4 regions of the Thalassospira sp. MBR-102 genome follow, and region 2 is predicted to be linked to each of the others. Evidence: predicted binding sites of a transcription regulator. Region 2 holds the regulator's gene; each other region holds the start of a gene.

Region 1 (5,576 bases), on a different contig from region 2:
AATCGATATACCAATCCATATCCGTCGATGCCATGGCATAACGGCCCCCCGCCGCCGGGCGCTCGATGCTGTCTTCGGGGATCGCAGCACTCATCTGAAGGACAACCGCCGACGGGGCGCTCATACCCGCGCGCCAGGCCAGGGCGGTAATGGCGCGCGCACTTCCCGAATCAAGGATTTTGGAAACGATTGCAGCAGGCATCTGCGCATAATGCGCAAGGCTCTGAACCACCAGCGCGTCTTCGTTACGCGACAACGCATCAAGAATGTAATGATCAATGGTGACCGGCTCGACCGGTCTGCCCTGCTCGCCCGCATCGTCATGCATCACATCGTCAAACTCATGTTCCACCGGAACCGGTGCCGTGCGGCTTACAATGCGACTCTCGAACTTTGCTTTTTCAATACGCTGGCGCACTGATTGGCGCATGGCGCGTGCCACTTCGGCCCGCATGCGACCGCGTTCGACCAGCGTGTCGAACAACGATGCCAGAATGAAATGCGCCACACGGCGCTGCGCCTGACGGGAAATCTTGTTGCGACCATCCGCCATTTCATCATGCGGCGTCTTGCTGGCGTCTTCCTTCCTGCTGCCGAATTTCGGGGTCAGGGCCACCACATTGCGCGGCGCGTCATCCGATGACAGCAACCGGTTAAGCAACCCGCCCTTTTCCTTTTCCGAACGATCCCGTGCCAGACGTGCCTGTGCCGCGGCCTCCTGTTCGGCTTCCAGCTTTTCGGCGGCTGTTTGCACAAACTCGCCACGCCCACGCAGAATATCAAGGAAATCGGCATCGCTTAAAAGTTCGACATATTCGCCAAGCGACACCCGGCCAATCGCCGCAATATCCTGACGCAAACGCATCGCGGCCTGGCGTGTCATATAAGGTGTATGGCTCAGTTCCTGCTCAATCAGGGCAATGACCTGCGGGCGATAACAATCGGCCATATTGCCGATCGCCGTTACGAATTCCTCGACCATATCAAGGCGTTCGGACGGGCTAAGATCATTCAGATGACGGCGCAGGCGGCGCGCAACATCCATGCGGACGTCGCTGTCAAAATCCGGCTGGCCGTCTTCATCTTCGTCATCATCGGCAAGGTCGGCCGACAGGCGCGCGGCATAATCAAGGCCACTTTGCGCCAGTTGACCATCGGAATCTTTTTTACGCGGGATACGGGGGGCACGCGAATTTGCCTGTTCGGCCGCGCCAAACTCGTCTGGCGCGATGCTCCGGACCGTTTCCGCCAGATCACGAAGTTTCGCCGCCGACTTGTCGTCAAGCGCGCCGTCATCCTTCGATTTCTGCCGATTGAACATCCAGTTCAGCATTATCGCAGTAATTCCCCTGTCCCCTGCCTTTCGGCAAATCGGCGTCAACCCCTTGCAACGCCAACATTTTTTATCTGGCCTTGGATCGCTTATAGCAAAGCAATCCACCCCAAACAACAATACAAGAGCCAAAAACCTTTTAAACTCATGGTCATGACCGTTTCTCGGAAATACCAAGGATACAGGTCAGAACACTTTGACTATCACGGCAAACACTCAAAAAAACATTAACAATACAAACCACTATCCGGCGGTATGGCCGGTATTTCAAACATCGCGAAACTCTCGCACAAAAAAACGGGCGGCTTGTTGCCGCCCGTCTCGTTTCGTCACGCAATAGTCTGATCAGTTTTTCGCGGACAACCACGCAATGCGCAGGATATTGGTCGCCCCCGGGGTCCCAAACGGGACACCTGCGGTAATCACCAGCGAATCCCCAGCCGCAGCAAACTCTTCACGTTTGGCCACCTCGCAGGCAATGCCGACCATCTCGGCAAAGTTGGTCGCATCACGGGTAAAGACCGCATGCACGCCCCAGCACAACGTCATCCGGCGTGCCGTCTGGATTTTCGGCGTCAGTCCAAGGATGGGAACTTCCGGGCGTTCACGCGCCGCACGAAGCGACGTTGAACCCGACGTGGTATAGGTCACGACCGCCTTGGCACCAATCGTTCCGGCAACCTGACGGGCCGCAGCACTGATCGCATCCGGCGCATTATGCTCGGGATCCGGACGGTTGGCATCGCGCAGACGATAATAAAGTTCGTCCTGCTCCACCCGGATCATGATCCGGTCCATGATGCTGACGGTTTCGATCGGATATTTGCCCACCGCACTTTCGGCTGACAGCATCACCGCATCGGCACCGTCATAAATGGCGGTCGCAACGTCGGATGCTTCGGCACGGGTCGGGGCCGGGTTGCTGACCATCGAATCCAGCATCTGGGTCGCAACAATCACCGGCTTGCCAGCTTCGCGGCACGCCTTGATGATGCGTTTCTGCAGGATCGGAACATCTTCCGGCGGGCATTCAACACCCAGATCGCCACGTGCGACCATGATGATGTCCGAAAGTGCCACGATTTCATCAAGATGCTCAATCGCCTGCGGCTTTTCCAGTTTGGAAACGATTGCCGCACGACCATTGATGATCTTGCGCGCCTCGGCAACATCTTCGGGACGCTGGACGAATGAAAGAGCGACGAAATCAACGCCCATCTCAAGACCGTAATCCAGATCAATACGATCCTTGTCGGTCAGGGGCGACATCGGCAGCATCACGTCGGGCAGGTTAACGCCCTTGCGGTTCGACAGCGGCCCTCCGGTAATAACGGTGCACTCGGCTGATTTGCTATCGCATTTTTCCACCCGCATGCGCAGCTTGCCATCGTCAAGCAACAGGTTCGCACCGGGCTTGAGTGCTGCAAAAACTTCGGGATGGGGCAATGAAACGCGGGTTTTATCCCCCGGTTTCTTGTCCATATCGAAATGGAAGGTCGCACCGGCTTCAAGTTCGATCTTTTCGTCGGCAAAGGTACCGCAGCGGATCTTTGGCCCCTGCAAATCCATCAGCACGCCAATCGGACGGCCAAGCTTGGCCTCGACTTCACGGATTGTTTCAAAACGCGCCTGATGCTCTGCATGTTCACCATGCGAGAAATTCAGCCGGAATACATCAACACCCGCCCTTACGATCTTTTCCAGAGTTTCCGGATGAGAGCTCGCTGGCCCCAGGGTTGCGATGATCTTCGCCTTACGTTGTCGGCGCATCGGCTCTTACCTCTTGTTTTTTGGTTTCCATTGGGTCTCTCCGCTTCGGCCATAGCTTCCCGGCGAGGCGTCGAGACGTCCTGATTTTTCTCTGGGGGTATCCCCTTAATAGTCAATCAAGCCCTGTTTGAACAGGGACTTTTCGCTAAATGCCTTTACAAAAATGTGATTTTTCTCTGGACAATTACAAGCAGGCACTCCTTTAAAGAAGCAGTGCAGCAATCAATTGCTGGCAGGCGGCCCTGCCCGGCAATCGCTTTTGATAACCGCACATTTACAACCGTGCGCGAACACATCGGGGATCGGACAAATGAGCAAATGGCATCATCGCTTCCTGGGACTGGCATCCCATATTGCCGAATGGTCAAAAGACCGTAGCACCCAGGTCGGCGCGGTTGTCATTGGCCCGAAAAAAGAAATTCGCGCCGTTGGCTATAACGGGTTTCCCCGCGGCGTCGATGACAATGTCGAAAGCCGCCATCAACGCCCGGAAAAATACGCCTATACCGAACATGCCGAACGCAATGCGATCTATAATGCCAGCTACACCGGCACATCGCTTGATGGCTGCGCGCTTTATGTCACCCATTTCCCCTGCTGTGACTGCGCGCGCGCCATCATTCAGGCCGGCATCGCCGAAGTATTTGTCGATAAAAGCAAACTGACCACCGATTTTCTTGAACGCTGGCAGCAGGACATGACCATCTCGACCGAAATGTTTGGCGAGGCGGGCGTGGCCGTTCAGGTCATTGACGAAGAAGGCACAACCGAACCCCTGCCCGACACCGTTTCCGATCATTCCTGATCTTGCCCTTTTAATTTTGCAGACCCGCCCAATATAGGGTGATCTGTGGGATCATGAGCATGAACAAAAAGAACGTAAACGTCGTTTGTTCAATATCTGCACAAGGTTAGGCGTCAGTATTTGTCAGAATTCCAAGCTGACAAAACGCCGCTTTAGCCTTGCTGCTAATCAGACAAAGGTATAAGCAATTAGGATCACGCTAGTACGATCATCACGCGAAAAAAGGCCCTGACCAGAACAAGGACCGGGACCGTGACGACGCACAGGATAAAAGGCCGAATGAGCGCAAAGATCGATTTCAGTAAAATCAGTTTTCTGGTCGTCGATGGCGACAAGATTTCGGCCCAGGTAGTTTTCGATACACTTTCGTATCTTGGTGCGACAGCCGTGCAGCGTGTCCGCTCCCCGAACGATGCGTTCGAGGTTCTCCGGACCCAGCAGATTGATATCATCGTCACCGAATGGCGTCTGCGCGGGATGGATGGCCTTGAATTCCTTGATGTTCTCAGGAATTCGGTCAATTCGCCCAACCGGTTCATTCCGGTAATCATGTTGACAGCACATTCGGAGCAGCGATACGTCACCACTGCGCGTGACCTCGGCATCACGGAATTTCTTGCCAAACCGTTCAATGCCAAGGCACTTTATAGCAGACTGGTATCGGTCATCACCCGTCCGCGGCATTTCGTCAATACCGGCACCTATTTCGGGCCGGATCGCCGCCGCAGACAGGTCGCCTTCGACGGCCCCGACAGACGGAGCCCCGATGATTAATGACCCATTTTGACTGGGGGACCGGAGCAATCGTGACGCCCGAAAAGAAAAAGAAAAAAGCCCAGATCATTCCGCCTCAGACGGATCTGAAGCGACGTACGGTCAATTTCGTCAAGGGCTTTGACATCAATCTATCCCCTCAACAGCTCGACGAACTTGAGCAGGTCGTCCAGCGCAGCACGGAAACCTTTGTTCGCGATATAGGAAAGGACCTTGCCGACTGCCGCAAACTGGTCGTTGCCGCCATCAGCGATAATTCAAAGGCATCAACCGCGCTGGAAAACAGTGCCGACCTTGCCTATTCGGTGAAGGCACTGGGTGGAACATTCCAGTATCCGCTGATGACACAGATCGCAAAGTCACTTGAAATCTTTGTCGCAGACCGGACCACCGCCAATATGAAGCAGCTTCTTGTCATTCAGCTTCATATTGATTCTCTTTACGTCATTCTGGCAAGCCGCGTCACCGGGTTTGGCACCACCGTCGAACAGGCAACCGTTGCTGCACTGACCAAGCTTGCCGAACGCTACGAGCTGCCACGCGAATAGCCTGCCAGCAAACCAGCCATCAAAGGCCTTTGCCCGCATCGGACAGGGATGCTGACGATGCATGCCATCACCGTGCGTTCCCGTTCACCGCGAAAAGCATGATCTGTCCCGCCGCGTCACGCTCATTGTCATCAATGGCATGCTCCATGCGCGCCTCGATCCTCTCCAGCCGCTCGGTAATTTCGGGCAGCTGATCCATGATCCATTGACGGACTTCATCACTCCCCCCTGCCAAGGCGGCGTTCTGTCCACTCCACAGCAAAATCAGGCTGCGCACGATCCGCATATCGCACGTCACGCCGCCTCTGGGGCGGATTGCAGACGATATCGCGTTTGATCTCGTCGC
Region 2 (5,576 bases):
ATCACGTGTTGCCGCTGGCGATGCCCGGTATTCTGACCGGGACCATCATCGGCATGGCGCAGGCTCTTGGGGAAACCGCACCGCTTTTGATGATCGGTATGGTGGCGTTTATTGTTGATATCCCAGGCGGGGCACTTGATCCGGCGACAGTTCTGCCGGTGCAGATTTATCTGTGGGCGGATAGTCCGGAACGTGCCTTTGTCGAGAAGACTTCGGCGGCCATCATGGTCTTGCTGGGCTTCCTGATCCTGATGAACGGATTGGCCGTGTATCTGCGCAAGAAATTTGAACGGAAGTGGTAAAATGGCTGTTGTAACTCAAAGCGCAATGACGGCAGAGCCGTCAGTCACTAGCCCGAAAATGACGGCCCGTGACCTCAATCTTTTCTACGGCGACAACCAGGCGCTTTTTGATGTCAATCTTGACATTGTCGAACGCCAGGTCACAGCACTTATCGGCCCGTCGGGCTGCGGCAAATCAACCTTCCTGCGGTGCATGAACCGCATGAATGACACGATTGACGGTGTCACGATCAAGGGCAAGGTAACGCTTGATGACCGTGATATCTATGACAAGGCAATCGACGTTGTTCAGTTGCGCGCGCGCATTGGCATGGTGTTCCAGAAACCGAACCCGTTCCCGAAGTCGATTTATGACAACGTGGCCTATGGCCCGCGTATTCACGGTCTGGTGAATTCGCGCGACGAGCTCGATGAAATCGTCATGACCTCGCTTGAACGGGCGGGTCTACTGAAAGAAGTCAAAGACCGTCTGCCGGAACCGGCAACCGGTCTTTCTGGTGGGCAGCAGCAGCGTCTTTGCATTGCACGTGCGGTTGCCGTCAGCCCCGAAGTCATCCTGATGGATGAACCGTGTTCGGCACTTGACCCGATTGCAACCGCAAAGGTCGAGGAACTGATCGATGAGCTTCGTTCGAACTACACCATTGTGATCGTGACGCACTCCATGCAGCAGGCTGCCCGCGTGTCGCAGCGCACGGCGTTTTTCCATCTCGGCAAGCTGGTCGAAGTGGGCGAAACCGATCAGATTTTCACCAATCCCAAGGACGAACGCACCAAGGGATACATTACGGGTCGCTTCGGTTAAGTCCGGGCAGGAGTATTTTCGATGGTCGATGACAAACATCATATCGTCAGTTCGTTTGACGAAGAACTGACCCGTCTGAACAACATCATTTCGCAGATGGGCGGGCTTGCCGAAAGTCAGCTGATTTCCGCCATTCGTGCGATCGTTAAACGGGATTCTGAACTGGCCGAGAAGGTCATTCTTTCCGATCACCGTATCGATACGCTGGAACAGGAAGTGCAGGATTTTGCCGTACGTCTTCTGGCCCTGCGTCAGCCGATGGCAGATGACCTGCGACAGGTGGTGACCGCGCTTAAACTGTCCAACGATCTAGAACGTATCGGTGATCTGGCGAAAAATATCGCCAAGCGTGCGCAGGTTCTTAACCAGGTGCCGCCGATCCGCCCGGTTCAGGTGATCCCGAACATGGCCAAGCTGTGCCAGGAAATCATCAAGGACGTTCTGGATGCCTATATCGAAGGTGATGCGGAAAAGGCCCAGCGTGTCTGGGCGCGCGATCAGGAAGTTGACGATATGTACAATTCCCTGTTCCGTGAACTGCTGACCTATATGATGGAAGATCCGCGTAACATCACGGCATCGACCCATCTGCTGTTTATCGCCAAGAATATCGAACGTATTGGCGATCATGCGACCAACATTGCCGAAACGATCTATTACCGGATCAAGGGCGAAGACCTGCCGATGGATACTCGGCCAAAAAATGACGCGGCGAACTTTGCCGTCGTAGAACCGAATGAGTGACACTGGAGCATAGGAAGATGGACCCAACGGTTCTTATCGTCGAGGACGAAGCTGCAATCGTAACCATGTTGCGCTACAACCTCGAACGCGAGGGGATGCAGGTTGTCGAAGCCGGGGACGGTGACGAAGCGTTGAAAATTCTGGCCGAAACCCATGTCGATCTGGTCCTTCTGGACTGGATGCTGCCGGTGATGTCAGGGATCGAGGTTTGCCGCCAGATCCGCCGGAAGCCTGAAAGCCGCGATTTGCCGGTGATCATGGTTACGGCGCGTGGCGAAGAAGGCGACCGCATCCGCGGCCTTGATACCGGGGCCGATGATTATGTAACCAAGCCGTTTGCGATTGGTGAATTGCTGGCCCGTATTCGCGCACTTCTGCGTCGATCCGGTCCGGCGCAACCACAAGGGCAGTTGATCTATTCCGATATCGAAATGGATCTGGCCGCCCATCGTGTCAGTCGTAACGGCAAGGCTATCCATCTTGGCCCAACCGAATTCCGTCTGCTGCGTTATTTCCTGGAACATCCGGGGCGGGTTTTCTCGCGCGAGCAGCTTCTGAATGCGGTTTGGGGGCCGAATATCTATGTCGAAACCCGCACGGTTGACGTTCACATTCGTCGTCTGCGCAAGGCATTGAATGACGTCAAGGGAACGCGCGATGTGATCCGCACGGTTCGTGCCGCGGGTTATGCACTGGATGTCGAAGCCGCCTGATTGCGGTTATTCCGGAAGACGAAACGAAAGACCCCCATTATTGTGATGGGGGTCTTTGCGTTTCAGGTGCTTTTCCTGGATTTTGCCGGTTTGGCAGTTTTTTGTGCCTGGTCTTCGGTTTTTTGGCGCGCGGTGCGCGGGGCAAGTTCGTTCATCAGCAGCATATCGGCACGCCGGAACTTGGCTATTTCGATATCGATATCTTCCTGCGGGATATCGCAGGCCGCCAGAACGTGATCGGACAGGCGTAAACCGGTTTCAAGTACCTCTGGGATGGCTGCATCGGCACCACTGCGTGACAGCGGACCGATATGGGTGATGTCCTGGGCACGGGCAAAGATTTTCAGATGCGGATAATGCTGTCGCAGCAAGGCGACGGTCTTTTCCGTTGCGTGCGGGTTGCCCATGGCAACGGCGGCAATATGGGCCTGTTCGGTATGGGCGGCACGAAATGTTTCCGGTCGGGACCCATCGGCAAAATAAACCGGCAGACCTTCGGCTCGGCCACGCGAAACCTGTTGGGCATCGGATTCCAGAACGATAAACGGGATTTCCTTGGTGCGCAGCAGACGGGCCAGAACCCGGCCCACGCGCCCGCAACCAATCACCAGAACATGTTTCTGAATGCCGTCGGTTTCATCCGAGATCTCGCTTAGCTGATCGGTTTCCTTGGGATGAAGCTTCTGTTCGATGCGATGGCCGAGCGAAATCAAAGTCGGCGTCAGACCCATCGAAATCGCAACCACCGGGATCAGCATCACGGCGATGTCAATCGGAACCGCCCCGTTCTGCGATGCCAGTGCAAGCATGACGAAGGCGAATTCACCACCGGCGGCCAGGCTCATGGCGACCCGGATTGACGATGCCCGGTTAAAGCCGATCAGCAGGGACAATCCGAAAAGAACCGCTGCCTTTATGACCAGAAGCCCGATCAGCCACAAAATGATCGTTCCGGCCTGACCGATGACCACATTGGCATTGACCGACATTCCCACAGACATGAAGAACAGCGACAGGAAAACACCGCGAAATGGCGAAATGTCGGCTTCGATCTGATGGCGGAATTCGGTTTCGGCCAACATTACTCCGGCGATAAAGGCACCAAGCGCCATTGAAAGGCCCGCGGCTTCGGTCAATGTGCTGGCAGCCAGAACGACAAACAGGGTCCCGATTGCAAAAAGTTCCGGGTTTTTAAGGGCCGCAATATACCGAAACAGTCGTGGCAGCAGATAACGACCGGTCAGCAACAATACAGCAACCGCCCCCACACCGCTTAGTGCGCTGATCCAGGGGCTGGTTTCGCTCCCGGCATTGCCTGCGGCCTGCACCATGATCAGGAAGGGACCAACCGCAACGTCCTGCAACAGCAGGATGGCAAGGGCTGCACGCCCGAAACGTGTGTGCAACTGGCGCTCATCGGAAAGCTGTTTAAGGATAATGGCTGTTGATGACAGGGCCAGTGCTCCGGCAATCACGATGGAGGCGGGCATATCGTAATTGATCAGCAGCAATACACCGAACATCACGGCCATCGTGACGCCGATCTGCAGGAAACCAAGGGTCGCGAACCGGCCCCCAATCACGCGCAGGCGTTCGCGCGACAATTCAAGACCGATCATGAACAGCAGAAAGACAATGCCAAGCTCGGCGACGGTTGAAATGTCTTCGCGGTCACTGATCAGGCCAAAACCGAAAGGGCCGATGCAAAAGCCGCCGATCAGGAAACCGATGATCGAGTTCGCACGTAATTTCTGTGCCAGCGGGACGGCAATCACCGCGGCGGTCAGGACAAGGAACAGCTCGAAAAGAACGCTGTGTGACATGATGGATTATGCGTCCGGCGCAGATAGGCGTGTAAAGGAAGTCGTTCAAATCAGGATAGCGGAAATACCCCTATGATTTCTATGGAAATTTCGCGTATGAGAGGGCATCTGTGATGGATGACACGTCTTAAGAGCAGGCGACCGCGACGATTGCTTTCGGTATGCGTGCCAGTGTGGGAACCGCATCACACCGATGTGACGAATGGTATTACGACGGGACGACGCAGCTTGCTATTCTACGTTCGCAATGCCATGTTCCGCTGGCCCGTAAAAGGGCATGGAACAATCAGAAATTTCCCCAAACGAGCAGGCCGGAATTGGAACAGTTCATCCCCTATTTGCAGATTATCGGTGGTCTTGTGCTTTTGACTGCCGGTGGTGAGTTCATTGTTCGCGGTGCTGTCGGTCTGGCGCTGTTGATGGGGGTTTCCAAGATCATTGTTGGTTTGACCGTGGTTGCCGCTGGGACGTCGGCCCCCGAATTTGTCGTGTCGCTGAATGCGGCGCTTGCCGGGTCGGGCGACATCGCGATGGGGAACGTGGTTGGTTCTAACATTGCCAATATTCTTTTGATCCTCGGCGCAACAGCGGTTCTAAAACCGATTACGGCATCGCGGACCATGGTTGTGCGCGATGGCGGCACCATGCTGCTGGGGACCGTTCTGTTCATCGGGCTTTGCATGTTTGGCGTTGTCGAACGCTGGGCTGGGGCGGTGATGCTGCTGGTTCTGGCAGCGATCTGGTACTTTACCTATCAGCATGACAAAAAAAGCCCGGGTGATGCCAGCCACCTGCATGAGGAAGAAGTCGACGAAGTCGGCGAAGTACCAAGCGGTTGGCTCAAGCCGATTGTTGCCACTGTTATCGGGATTGTCGCCTTGACCTATGGGGCGGATCTGCTGGTGGATGGTGGTGTTTCTGTCGCGCGTCAGTTCGGTGTGTCCGAAGCCGTCATTGGCTTGACCCTTGTCGCATTCGGAACATCGCTTCCTGAACTGGCGGCATCGATTGTTGCGGCGTTCCGCGGGCATTCCGACGTTGCACTTGGCAATGTTGTTGGTTCCAATCTTTTGAACCTGCTGGTGATCATCGGTGGTGTATCGCTGATTGCGCCGATTGCCGTGCCAGACCAGATTCTGCAATCCGATCTTTGGATCATGCTGGCAGTTACCATTCTTTTGCTGGTGGT
Region 3 (5,576 bases), on a different contig from region 2:
TTCAGGATCGTTGACCTGCCAGCTCATGACCGGCGGGGCGGTTTTATCGTCGATGCAAAGGGCGTATTGTTCCGATTGCGCAAACGGGATCTGTTTGAATTCGGAATGCAATTGACCATTGTGCCTGGTGACCATCAGGACATCGAAAAACGGTCCCTCGGGATTGTCACGATCCACCCAGCCGACGATCTGGTCATTGATATCGTCACAGGTAAAATCCCCGACCAGAACCTGATGACGGTTTTGCGCGGCATATTGTCCGGCCTGAATGCGCATTTCGCGGTAAAGATCATTGGCGGTGACTGGTGCTGCCATCGTATCGCTTGGTGCCGCGGTTTTGGCTTCTTGCGCATCAGCTTGCAACATCGTCAGGGAAGTGCCCAGAAGCAGTGTTGCCACAAACAGGTTTCGCACGTGTGTTTCCCGTCATTCTCTTGCAGGTTTCCGGTTCGTCCCGGTTCGGATTTCAGGTCATAATAGCAACTTGCGAAGAAAAAATGACCAAAGATCGGCTTTCGCCAAATGGATCATTCAAATGTGCGTCAGACGGTATCTGGTTGGGTCTTTCAGGCGACTGCCTTTTCTTGCCCTTTGCGAAAAGCGATCAGCCTGCCTATAACCATAGGAAACCACATTCCGACCAAAGGGAGCTTCCATGCCCAAAACCGATATGACACTCGATCGCATCACCGACCTGCTGGCGCGCGCAAAAAAGGCGGGTGCCGACGATGCGGATGCCGTTTATGTCGAAGGCACGTCACTTTCGGTATCGCAGCGACTGGGCAAGATGGAAAAGCTTGAACGATCCGAGGGGGCCGATCTTGGCCTGCGTGTTCTGATCGGCAAGCAGCAGGCGGTTGTGTCGTCATCCGACACCAGCGAAAGCGCGTTGAACGAACTTGTCGAACGCGCCGTTGCGATGGCGAAGAACGCCCCCGAAGACCCGTTCTGTGGCATTGCCGATCCCTCCGAACTGGCCGAAACATTTGATGTCGAGGCGCTTGAGCTTTGCGAGCCGGGCGAAGTCAGCCAGGAAAAACTGATGGCATGGGCGACCGCCTGTGAAGAGGCTGCACGGTCGGTTGAAGGTATCACCAATTCCGAGGGCGCGGATGCCGGTTGGGGCACCCACCAGATCACGCTTGCCGCGACCAACGGCTTTGCCAATTCCTATGCCGGCAGCGGCAGCCACATTTCCGTATCGGTCCTTGCCGGAACCGGCACCGGGATGGAACGCGATTATGATTATGACAGTGCGGTGTTTTCGACCGATCTGCGCGATCCGGTCGATATCGGCCTTAAGGCGGCGGAAAAGACTCTGAAACGGTTGAACCCGCGCAAGGTCAAAAGCACGCAGGTTCCGGTGATTTATGACCCGCGTGTTTCGGCATCCCTCGTCGGCCATCTGGCCGGTGCGATCAACGGATCGGGTATTGCGCGCGGCACCAGCTTCCTTCTGGATGCCATGGGCAAGGAAATCTTTGCGCCGGGGATCAACATCATTGATAACCCGCACCGCAAACGTGGCCTGCGGTCCAAACCGTTTGACGCCGAAGGTGTCGCCAACGAAAAGCGCCATCTGATTGAAAATGGTGTTCTGAAAACCTGGATCATGGATTTGCGGTCCGCCCGCCAGCTTGGCCTGAAATCGACCGGCAACGCATCGCGCGGGGCCGGAAGCCTGCCGGGACCATCCACCACCAACCTTTACATGGAACCGGGCACCATTTCGCCCGCCGACATGATCAAGGATATCAAGCAGGGCCTTTACATCACCGAAATGATCGGCAGCAGTGTCAACGGCGTGACCGGCGATTATTCGCGCGGGGCATCGGGCTTCTGGATCGAAAATGGCGAGCTGGCCTATCCGGTTTCCGAAATCACGGTTGCCGGAAACCTGAAGGACATGTTCAAAACGGCCATTCCGGCCAATGATCTGACCTTCAAATACGGCACGAATGCCCCGACAATCCGGATTGATGGCATGACGCTGGCCGGGCAATAAGCCAAAATTACCCAGATGTGATTTGTAACAGGGGTGCGTTTTGCGCATCCCTGTTTTCATTTTGGCGGCCATTGCATTGGTCGGCATAGGCTTGAGGCACCATAACCCGCACCGGATAAGGCGACAGGCTGATTTCACACGGCAGTTTACCGGCACTTTCGCCGTCAATCTGCAAGGGTGCGGGGCCGCAATGGCTGGTGATGGTCAGACGTTCGGTCTGCACCACCGACACGTCGGTTTGCGCATGCAACCGGTTCAGGGTCAAAGCAATCCCGTAGCGTGCCAGCGCCATAAAGCCGCTGCCGGGCATCAGCACGACATCAAGGCTGTTATCGGTCAGTTTGGCATCGGGGGAAATAACAAACGCCCCGCCATAATGTTTGGCATGGGTCGCAACCACACCGGCAACGCGATATTGTTCGCGCCCGATATTAACTTCGAAATCGCGGTGATGCGGAAAGATAATATTGCGCAAACCTTCGATCACATAGGCACCCTTGCCGATCAGTCGTTTGAGTTTCAGTGACACATTTGCGACCGTATCGGCATCCGCCCCCATGCCGACCATCAAAAAGAATGCCCGGCCATTGACCAGACCGGGCCGCACCCAAACCTGGGCCGGATTGTTGATATAATCGGCAATCGCCTGTGCGCGGATTTCAAGCCCGACCTCGACCGCCAGAACATTGGCCGTTCCCAGCGGAATGATGCCAAGCGGCGGGACTTCGTGGCCTTCGATTTGCGCATCAAGCAGGCCGTTGAGGGCCTCGTTCAGTGATCCATCGCCACCGGCAACAAACAGCCGTTGATGGGCACGAACCTTGCGCGCCAGTTCGCGAGCATGACCGGGATGGGTTGTCTGTAACAATTCAACCTTTACACCGGCTTTTTGCAAAATGCTTGAAAGGAAACGTTGTTTATTCCCGCCAGCGCGCGGATTGAAGATAACAGTCACCCCGGAATGGGTCATTGCGAAAAACTTCCGTAATAAAAATGAAACATTACTTTCGCGTTCTCTTTATAGAAAATGAAACATGTAACAGTATATTGACAGAACCGATAAATTTATATGAACGGGTTATATATTCGCGCGATTTGTTTTAAACCATTACTGGTTGGGGACACTATTCGGCATGTAAAACCGTCGAATTCCAGCCATCCTTTTGGCAGGATACGGAGGAGCGGCAATGACAGCGATGACGCTGCAACCGCATTACCGCACGATCTGGATTTCGGACGTCCATCTCGGAACGCGTGGATGTCAGGCAGATCTTCTTTTGGATTTCCTCAATGAAGTGACGGCAGATACCTATTATCTGGTCGGCGATATCATTGACGGCTGGCGGCTCAAGAAAAGCTGGTACTGGCCCGAAAGCCACCACGCCGTTATCACGACAATCATGGAAAAGGCCAAGAACGGGGCAAAGGTCATTTTTGTCCCCGGCAACCATGATGAATTCGCCCGTGAGTTTGTCGATATGACCTTTGGACATGTCGAAGTCAAGATGAACGACATTCACGAGACGGCGGATGGCAAAAAGCTTCTGATCATTCACGGCGACGAGTTTGACGGTGTGGTCAAATATGCCAAGTGGCTCGCCTATCTTGGGGATACGGCCTACAACCTCGCGATTGTCCTGAACCGTTATTATAACGGCATCCGTCGCAAACTGGGTTACGGATACTGGTCACTGTCGGCCTATCTTAAGAACCGGGTCAAGAACGCCGTTCAGTTCGTCTGCAATTTTGAAAATGCAGTCGCCCACGAAGCTGCCAAGCGCAAGGTGGACGGTGTTGTATGCGGCCATATCCATCATGCCGAAAAACGCATGATTGGCGATGTCCTTTACTGCAATGACGGCGACTGGGTTGAAAGCTGCACGGCCCTTACCGAAGACCAGAACGGCAAGCTTGAACTGCTGTACTGGGCTGAAATGCGCCAGATGGCGATGACACATTCCCAACCCGGCCGCGATGCTGCCAGTGCCCCATCCCTTGGATTGGGCAAACTGATGTCGCTGTTTCGGGTTGTCGGGGACAATAATCGTGCTGCCAATGCCAGTTCCAAAAAGAACAGCGGCACGCCAATTGGAAAGACCGCATGAGAATTTTGATCGTATCCGATGCCTGGTATCCCCAGGTAAATGGTGTGGTGCGCACCCTTGAAACCGTGCGCAGCGAACTGGGCGAGATGGGACATGATGTGCATATCATCTCGCCTGATCAATTCCGGACGATCCCCTGCCCGACCTATCCTGAAATCCGGTTGGCCCTGTTTGCCAAACGCAAACTGGCCCGGATGATTGATGCCCTGCAACCGGTTGCGATCCATATCGCGACCGAGGGCCCATTGGGTCAGGCGGCACGTGCTTATTGCCTGAAACGCGAACTACCGTTTTCATCAGCCTATCACACCCGGTTCCCGGAATATCTGCATGCGCGGACACGGCTGCCGCTTTCGATTTCCTATCGCGGGATGCGGCGGTTCCATAACAAATCACAATCGGTCATGGTGGCCACGGAATCGCTTCGCGAAGAGCTGGCTGATCGCGGCTTTAACAGGCTGAATATCTGGTCGCGGGGCGTTGATCTTAACCTGTTCAAACCACGACCCGATGCAAGTTTCGGGGATTTCCCAAAACCGCACTGGCTGTTTGTCGGTCGGGTGGCGGTTGAAAAGAATATCGGCCATTTCCTTGACCTTGACCTGCCGGGGACAAAATTTGTTGTCGGCGACGGGCCGCAACTGGCGGAACTCAAATCAAAATACCCGAATGCACAGTTTCTTGGGAAAAAGGTTGGTGAAGAACTGGCTGTCTGTTTCGCATCGGCAGACGTTTTTGTCTTCCCAAGCAAAACCGATACCTTTGGCCTTGTTATTCTTGAGGCCCTGGCATCGGGAACCCCGGTTGCGGTATTCCCGGTTCAGGGGCCCGCCGACATCGTGCGCGGGACCAAGGCAGGTGCCATTGATGCCGACCTTCGCAAGGCGGCGATGGCGGCCCTTGAACTTGACGGCAAGGATGCGCGCGCACTCGCAGAACAATATAGCTGGCGCAATTCCGCCAGTCAGTTCCTGCATAATCTGGCACCGTTTTCGGGCGGGTTTGACGGGGCGGCAGCCAAACGTCTTGCCGTTGAAGACATAACAGAAGCAAAAGAACCGGCGATTGTCATGCCGGCGCAATAACCGGCAGCCGTTTATTTTCTGGCAAGCTGGGAGCCGTCCTGCGGGGTTTCTTTCCCTCGCAGGCTTCTGCGTAGAGTGCCATATGCCCGCATCGCATTGATCGCATCCGTCCCAAGCCACCGACGGAACGGTTTAAGCGCGACATAAACCGGCCGGATAACCGCCACGATACGGGACAGAGGTTTCATCTGTGGTGCGGTCATGCCACTGCGGCTCAGATAAGCCTGCCATCCGGAACGCAAAAGATCGGGACGACGTTTAAAACCGCGCTGTATGGAAAACACAAACAGCAGAATGTCGCGCGCCTGTGCGTCGGGCAATGGCATACGTTTATTGGGGTCTTCTTCGAAATCAATAAAACCGATCCTGCCATCATCCCGA
Region 4 (5,576 bases), on a different contig from region 2:
ATCGCCAAGACCAAGGCCATAAGCCTCGTACAGACCTGCATCCTGATCCCTGCCCTCGTGCTTGTTGGCAATCACATAAACCGGCTTCTTGCGTTTGCGCAGCCAATCGGCAAAGTGATTGTCAAGCGGGGTCAGGCCCGCACGTGCATCGATCAGGAAAAACGCAATATCACATTCTTCAAAGGCCATTTCGCTTTGCTGGCGCATTTTGCCTTCGATTGAATCGTCAAATGCCTCTTCCAGACCGGCGGTATCGATAATATCGAAACCCATATGGCCAAGACGCGCCCTGCCATAACGGCGATCACGTGTGACGCCCGGCTGGTCATCAACCAGCGCCAGCTTCTTGCCGACCAGACGGTTAAACAAGGTCGACTTCCCGACATTGGGGCGACCGATAATGGCTACTTTCAGCGACATCTGACTTTCAGACTCATTGTTATAAAACGGCGATGTGCGCCGAGGGGCAGTTTACCCCGTTCCGGCGCACGCGCATATCAGGCAAAAGATCGGATCTTTCGCAAAAACTGTGTTCTACCTGTTAGCGATACGCGATTAGATCGGCATCCGCAGTCAGGAAGTAAAGACTGTCACCCGCAACAGAAGGCGGCAAGGTGATCGGGCCGGAAACTTCATCCTTGCCAATGATCTCGCCACTATACGGGGAAACAGTCATGATTTCGCCCTGCTCGTTTCCAACGATCAACCGGTCACCAACCAGGACCGGACCGGTCCATACCATCGGGCCTTCCTGATCTTCGGGATCGACAAAACGCGGCAAAGCAGTCACCCATTTAACCTGTCCGGTGTCTCGACGCAAGGCTATCAGGTCATTTGTGTTGGTAAGGATGAAAACATAATCGCCCGCAACCCACGGCGACTGGATGCCTCCGGCTTCCAGTTCCCAGACGCGGTACCCGGTGCGAAGGTCAATCGCAACCGTCAAACCGGCATTACTGGTGGCGATCACCAGATTATTGTCAATCACCGGAAGACCGCGAATATCGGCAATCGCCGAAACCGCATCGGTGCGCCCCGCCGATGCCAGCGCATCGGACCAGATCACCTGACCGTTTTCAACACGAAGCGCGTACATTTCACCGGTCGTGTAAGCCGAAATAACAACCCCTTGGTCAACCGCCGGGCTTGCACCACCGATAAAGGAAGCACCTTCAGATGCGCCGCGATGGCTCCAAAGTGTCTCGCCGGTCATTGCGTTCAGTGCGACAGTCTGGTTATCAACCGTCACAACGAACACGCGCCCACCACGAACCGTCGGCGCGCCGCGCATCGGGGCGGTTACCTGTGAGCGCCACATCACGGTTGCACTGGGAGCATCAATCGCAATTACCTCAGCAAAGCCGGTGGTTGCATAAAGAATACCATTCTCGTAGGCCAGACCACCGCCCAGAAGCGTGCTGTCTTCGTCCTCGTCCTTCGCCAGTTCAAGCGACCAGATACGCTTGCCCGATTTGGCACTGAACGCACGAACGACGGCGTCGGCATCAATGGTAAACACCACACCCCGCGCCACAATCGCTTGATTGAGCAGAAGATTGTCATCCATCGATCCTTCCCCGATACCAACAGACCAATCCTGACGCAGCACATCGTTGTCCAGACCGACATGATGCAGGGCATGACTTGGCAGACCACCGTTCTGCGGCCAGTCTTCCATCGGCTCCGGTTCCGGCAGGATCACGCGTTGATCGCTCAATTCGGCATCCGGCTGAACCGTGCTTTCAAGCGAAAGAACCGCAAGGCGTTCACCGGGAAGCGGCGGATCTTCGGATTCTCCAAGCCAGCTTGAGCATGCAGAAACGGCAACCGACATGCCCATGACGCACAAAAGGGATTTAATGTTGCGTGGTCTCAAAACCATATCCTCTGATCCAGTCCCTGTGAACAGGTTGCCTGTGCCATTCCCGCCAATCAGGCGCCAACGGCTTTCAGAATTTCACTTGCGCGGGCGCGCATGCCTGACGGTGCTTCGCTGTCATCGGCAATCTCGGTCAGCAGCGGCTTTGCTGCCTCTACCTCGCCTGCTGCGATATGAAGCATCGCGATCATTTCACGTGCCGAGTAGTACCAGGGATTTTCAGGCACAGCGATCGGTTCCAAACGCGAAACCAAATCCTTGGCATTTGATGCGTCGGCGTTGTTCATCGCAATCTGAACCACGGCAAGATCGCGATAGATCTTTTCGACGTCGCTGTTACCCGCAATTGCCTCAAGCTCGGCGACCGCGGAATCTTTCGCCCCGGCGCGAAGATAAATTGCCGCCTTCTGGAAATGACCAAGGGCGACAAAACCGGCATCGCCATCGGCAATGATCGCATCAAGCGCACCCAGTGCCGCATCCTGCTTTTCTTCACCAGCCTGTGCCAGTTCAATGGCATTTGCCATGCGCGTGCCGTTTTCGATGCGCGAATTTTCCTCGTAGCTTTTCCAGCCTTCACGTCCGGCAACACCCAGCACGATCACGGCCGCCACACCCACGATGTATTTGCCGTATTTGCGCCACAGCGCTTCATTGCGCTCGCGCTTGAGGTCTTCTTCGACTTCCTGGAAAATATCAACCACGAAAACCGCTCCAATCCGATCAAAAGAAAGCGGGCAACCTGCCCGCTTGTCAGAATTAATTCCGGCAAGGATTTAACGCGCCAGTACGCAAGGGGTCAAGTCCGCTGCACATCAGGAGCCGCCAATATCGCAATTAAATCCCGCAATGCTGTATTTCACGCGCAAAACTGCCCCCCCATCACGTTGTTTTTGATCCAGTGAACAACCATCAAAGGAAAGAATTGCCGCCTGCGATGCAGGACCAGACCTTAACCCGAACGAAAATCTGCCGCTAAAATCATAATCTGCCGTCCGGTTAATTGCCAAACCCGGCTGAAATGTGGCCAATCCGTCCCAACATCAAAAACAGTATCTGCTTCACCCAAAACGGCACATGGATTGCATTTGTATATTCGGGAAACGGAATTTTAATCGCTACCGGGCAAATACTGACCGGTCGATGCACGGAGATCAGGATGAAAAGCTTGCACAAGGCCCAAAGCCGACAAGAGGCGAAACGTATAATCCGTCAGCGCGTTCTGGCTGGATTATTCGCAACGCTGCTTGGTGCCGGGGTCGCAGGCTGCGATACCACCGCATCCGACATTGCAGGTACACACATCTTCACCGGTGTTGAATGGTATATCGCGCTCGACGTTGTCAGCATCATCAACACCGACAAAACCCTGATTGACCACGTCGTTTCCCTTTCGACTGGCCGCGATTGTTCGACCATCCGCAAGATCGATGGCAAATCATACTGCAAAAAGGACCCGGTCCCGGAACCGCCACTTTATTGCTATCGCACCTTGGCCGCCGTCAGCTGCTATCGCACACCCGATCCTTATAACACCGGTGCACAAACCGTTGACTGGCCGCCAACACGATCACGCAGCCTGTAATCACCTCAACCAACTGAAATCACACATATATTTGTAAAAATTTTCATATCCCGGCCCTTTCAAACTTGAGGCTGCGGATAAACCGCGCTACCGTGTCATCAGAGCGTCATAAACGCTCTACCCCGGCCTTTTGAAATTACGTCCGGAGAAAGACATGGGTACATTGTTCAATCTGGCTCAATACCGCAAAGCCAAAAGCTTTGTGCATTTCGACCGGACTGAATTGATGCAGCTCATGAACACTTATTCCAGACAAGTCGCAAGTGGTGCATGGCGCGACTATGCCATTGATCACCTTGATGGCATGGCCATGTTCTCCATCTTCCGTTCCTCACACGAAACAGCCATATTCACCGTCATCAAACTTGGTGCGGATCACAAGAATGCCGGGCATTTCGTAGCACTTCACAGCGGTGAAAAAATTAAACAAAGCTCGGAAATCCAGAACGTTCTTGATGCCGTTGAAAAACGTGCACGCAAAGTCGTCCCGCTGTTCAAATCCCGTTAAAGATCGGTTTCGCCTTTTGCTCCTTTCCATACTTGCTTTCTTCTCGCCCAATCGCGGCAATCGCACCATCCTGTGTGGTTTTCTTGTTCTGGCGGCATATACGTTTCATGCTCCACCGGCACAGGCCGACTACACCAGTGGTTACAAGGCCTATCAGGCGGGGAATTATGAAATGGCCCGCGCACAGTGGCGCGTTGCCGCACAGGAAGACGATCCACGTGCGCAATATGCGCTTGGCCTGCTTTACTATCGCGGTCTTGCCGGACCACAGGACTACCGACAGGCGGCAGATTGGTTTGCCCTTGCAGCACGCTCTAATCATGCAAATGCAATCTATTACCTTGGGCTGATGTATTTCAATGGCTGGGGGCTGCGCTATGACCAGTTCCGCGCCACAGAATTCTTTAAACGCGCTCTTCATGCCAACGGGAACAATACCGATGCCGCCTTTCTGATTGGCGAACAGTATTTTCACGGGCGTGGAGCGGAACAAAACTATGTTGAAGCCGCCCATTATTACAGGATCGCCGCCGAAAAAGGCATGCATGCCGCCCAATTCATGCTCGGCGCGATGCTGGAACGCGGCTGGGGTATAGAACAGGATTATGCTGATGCCTATTACTGGCTGCGCCGTTCAGCCCTTGGCCCACGCCCCCTGCCACCCGGTGTCGAACTTGAAATGGACCCGGCAACGGCAATTACCAATCTTGAACCAAAGCTGCGCCTTGAAGAAATCAGACGTGTTGACAAACGGCTACAGGAATTGGCTGTTCCCTGAACCAGAATACAAAAGGCCACCCGAAGGCGGCCTTTTGCATGATATTCGTTCCGTGACCAGGATCAGGAAAATGCTTCGTCCCAAGTACCGCGCGTTGCGGCTTTTGAATATTCCGTCGCGCGGTTTTCAAAGAAGTTGGTGTGCTCGACCGCATTCAGCATCGCATCCATCCATGGCAACGGGTTCTGTTCAATCCCGTATTGCTCCTCAAGACCAAGCTGGCTAAGGCGGCGATCAGCGATATAGCGGATGTATTTCTTTATATCTTCCGCTGTCAGGCCCTGCACCGCACCGGCTTCGAAGGACAGATCGATAAACGCATCTTCGTGACTGACGATGGTTTTGCAGGCCTCGATCAGGTCGCTGCGCATTTCCTCATCCCAGATTTCCGGGTTCTCTTTGCAGAATGTCCTAAACAGGCGGATGATGCTTTCGCAATGCAGGCTTTCATCGCGAACCGACCATGTGACAATCTGCCCCATGCCCTTCATCTTGTTAAAGCGCGGGAAATTCATCAGCATCGCGAATGACGCAAACAGCTGCAAACCCTCGGTAAAGGCGCCAAACACCGCAAGCGTCTTGGCGATGTTCCGCTTGCCCTGTGTGGTTAAACGCAGGTCGCCATGCTCATCGGTATACTCGTCTTCCGGACCAATGCCCCAGATTTGCATATAGTCGTATTTGTCCTTCATTTCCTTGTACTGGAAGAAGGCCTCATACTCGGCTTCGGGCATGCCAATGGTATCAAGAAGGTGCGAATAGGCGGCTACATGGATGGTTTCCATGTTGGAAAATGCCGCCAGCATCATCTGGACTTCGGTTGGTT

What was found. Region 2 encodes PhoB, which activates phosphate uptake and scavenging genes when phosphate is short. Its sites were predicted from a motif close to TNTCATAAAACTGTCA; they were not measured.
Region 1: the regulator PhoB is predicted to act here: its motif matches at 3,257-3,272, upstream of ABIE64_RS08255 (deoxycytidylate deaminase).
Region 3: the regulator PhoB is predicted to act here: its motif matches at 2,989-3,004, upstream of ABIE64_RS15205 (diacylglycerol/lipid kinase family protein).
Region 4: the regulator PhoB is predicted to act here: its motif matches at 3,558-3,573, upstream of ABIE64_RS03205 (DUF2794 domain-containing protein).

Annotation. Positions count from the first base shown of each region.
Region 1 is NZ_JBEPTC010000003.1:357,551-363,126, forward strand. Features, by position in the region: gene ABIE64_RS08245 (DUF2336 domain-containing protein) at 1-1,333, opposite strand, end outside; gene pyk (pyruvate kinase) at 1,679-3,103, opposite strand; gene ABIE64_RS08255 (deoxycytidylate deaminase) at 3,414-3,908, shown strand; gene ABIE64_RS08260 (response regulator) at 4,188-4,682, shown strand; gene ABIE64_RS08265 (hypothetical protein) at 4,682-5,230, shown strand; gene ABIE64_RS08270 (hypothetical protein) at 5,298-5,576, opposite strand, start outside.
Region 2 is NZ_JBEPTC010000002.1:177,273-182,848, reverse strand. Features, by position in the region: gene pstA (phosphate ABC transporter permease PstA) at 1-302, shown strand, start outside; gene pstB (phosphate ABC transporter ATP-binding protein PstB) at 304-1,107, shown strand; gene phoU (phosphate signaling complex protein PhoU) at 1,129-1,851, shown strand; gene phoB (phosphate regulon transcriptional regulator PhoB) at 1,869-2,564, shown strand; gene ABIE64_RS04300 (cation:proton antiporter domain-containing protein) at 2,627-4,387, opposite strand; gene ABIE64_RS04295 (calcium/sodium antiporter) at 4,705-5,576, shown strand, end outside.
Region 3 is NZ_JBEPTC010000009.1:31,769-37,344, reverse strand. Features, by position in the region: gene ABIE64_RS15215 (hypothetical protein) at 1-414, opposite strand, end outside; gene ABIE64_RS15210 (TldD/PmbA family protein) at 656-2,005, shown strand; gene ABIE64_RS15205 (diacylglycerol/lipid kinase family protein) at 2,013-2,975, opposite strand; gene ABIE64_RS15200 (UDP-2,3-diacylglucosamine diphosphatase) at 3,193-4,110, shown strand; gene ABIE64_RS15195 (glycosyltransferase family 4 protein) at 4,107-5,195, shown strand; gene ABIE64_RS15190 (BUD32 family EKC/KEOPS complex subunit) at 5,207-5,576, opposite strand, start outside.
Region 4 is NZ_JBEPTC010000001.1:657,701-663,276, reverse strand. Features, by position in the region: gene der (ribosome biogenesis GTPase Der) at 1-420, opposite strand, end outside; gene ABIE64_RS03220 (outer membrane protein assembly factor BamB family protein) at 542-1,882, opposite strand; gene ABIE64_RS03215 (tetratricopeptide repeat protein) at 1,933-2,583, opposite strand; gene ABIE64_RS03210 (hypothetical protein) at 3,039-3,464, shown strand; gene ABIE64_RS03205 (DUF2794 domain-containing protein) at 3,619-3,972, shown strand; gene ABIE64_RS03200 (tetratricopeptide repeat protein) at 3,989-4,750, shown strand; gene ABIE64_RS03195 (ribonucleotide-diphosphate reductase subunit beta) at 4,813-5,576, opposite strand, start outside.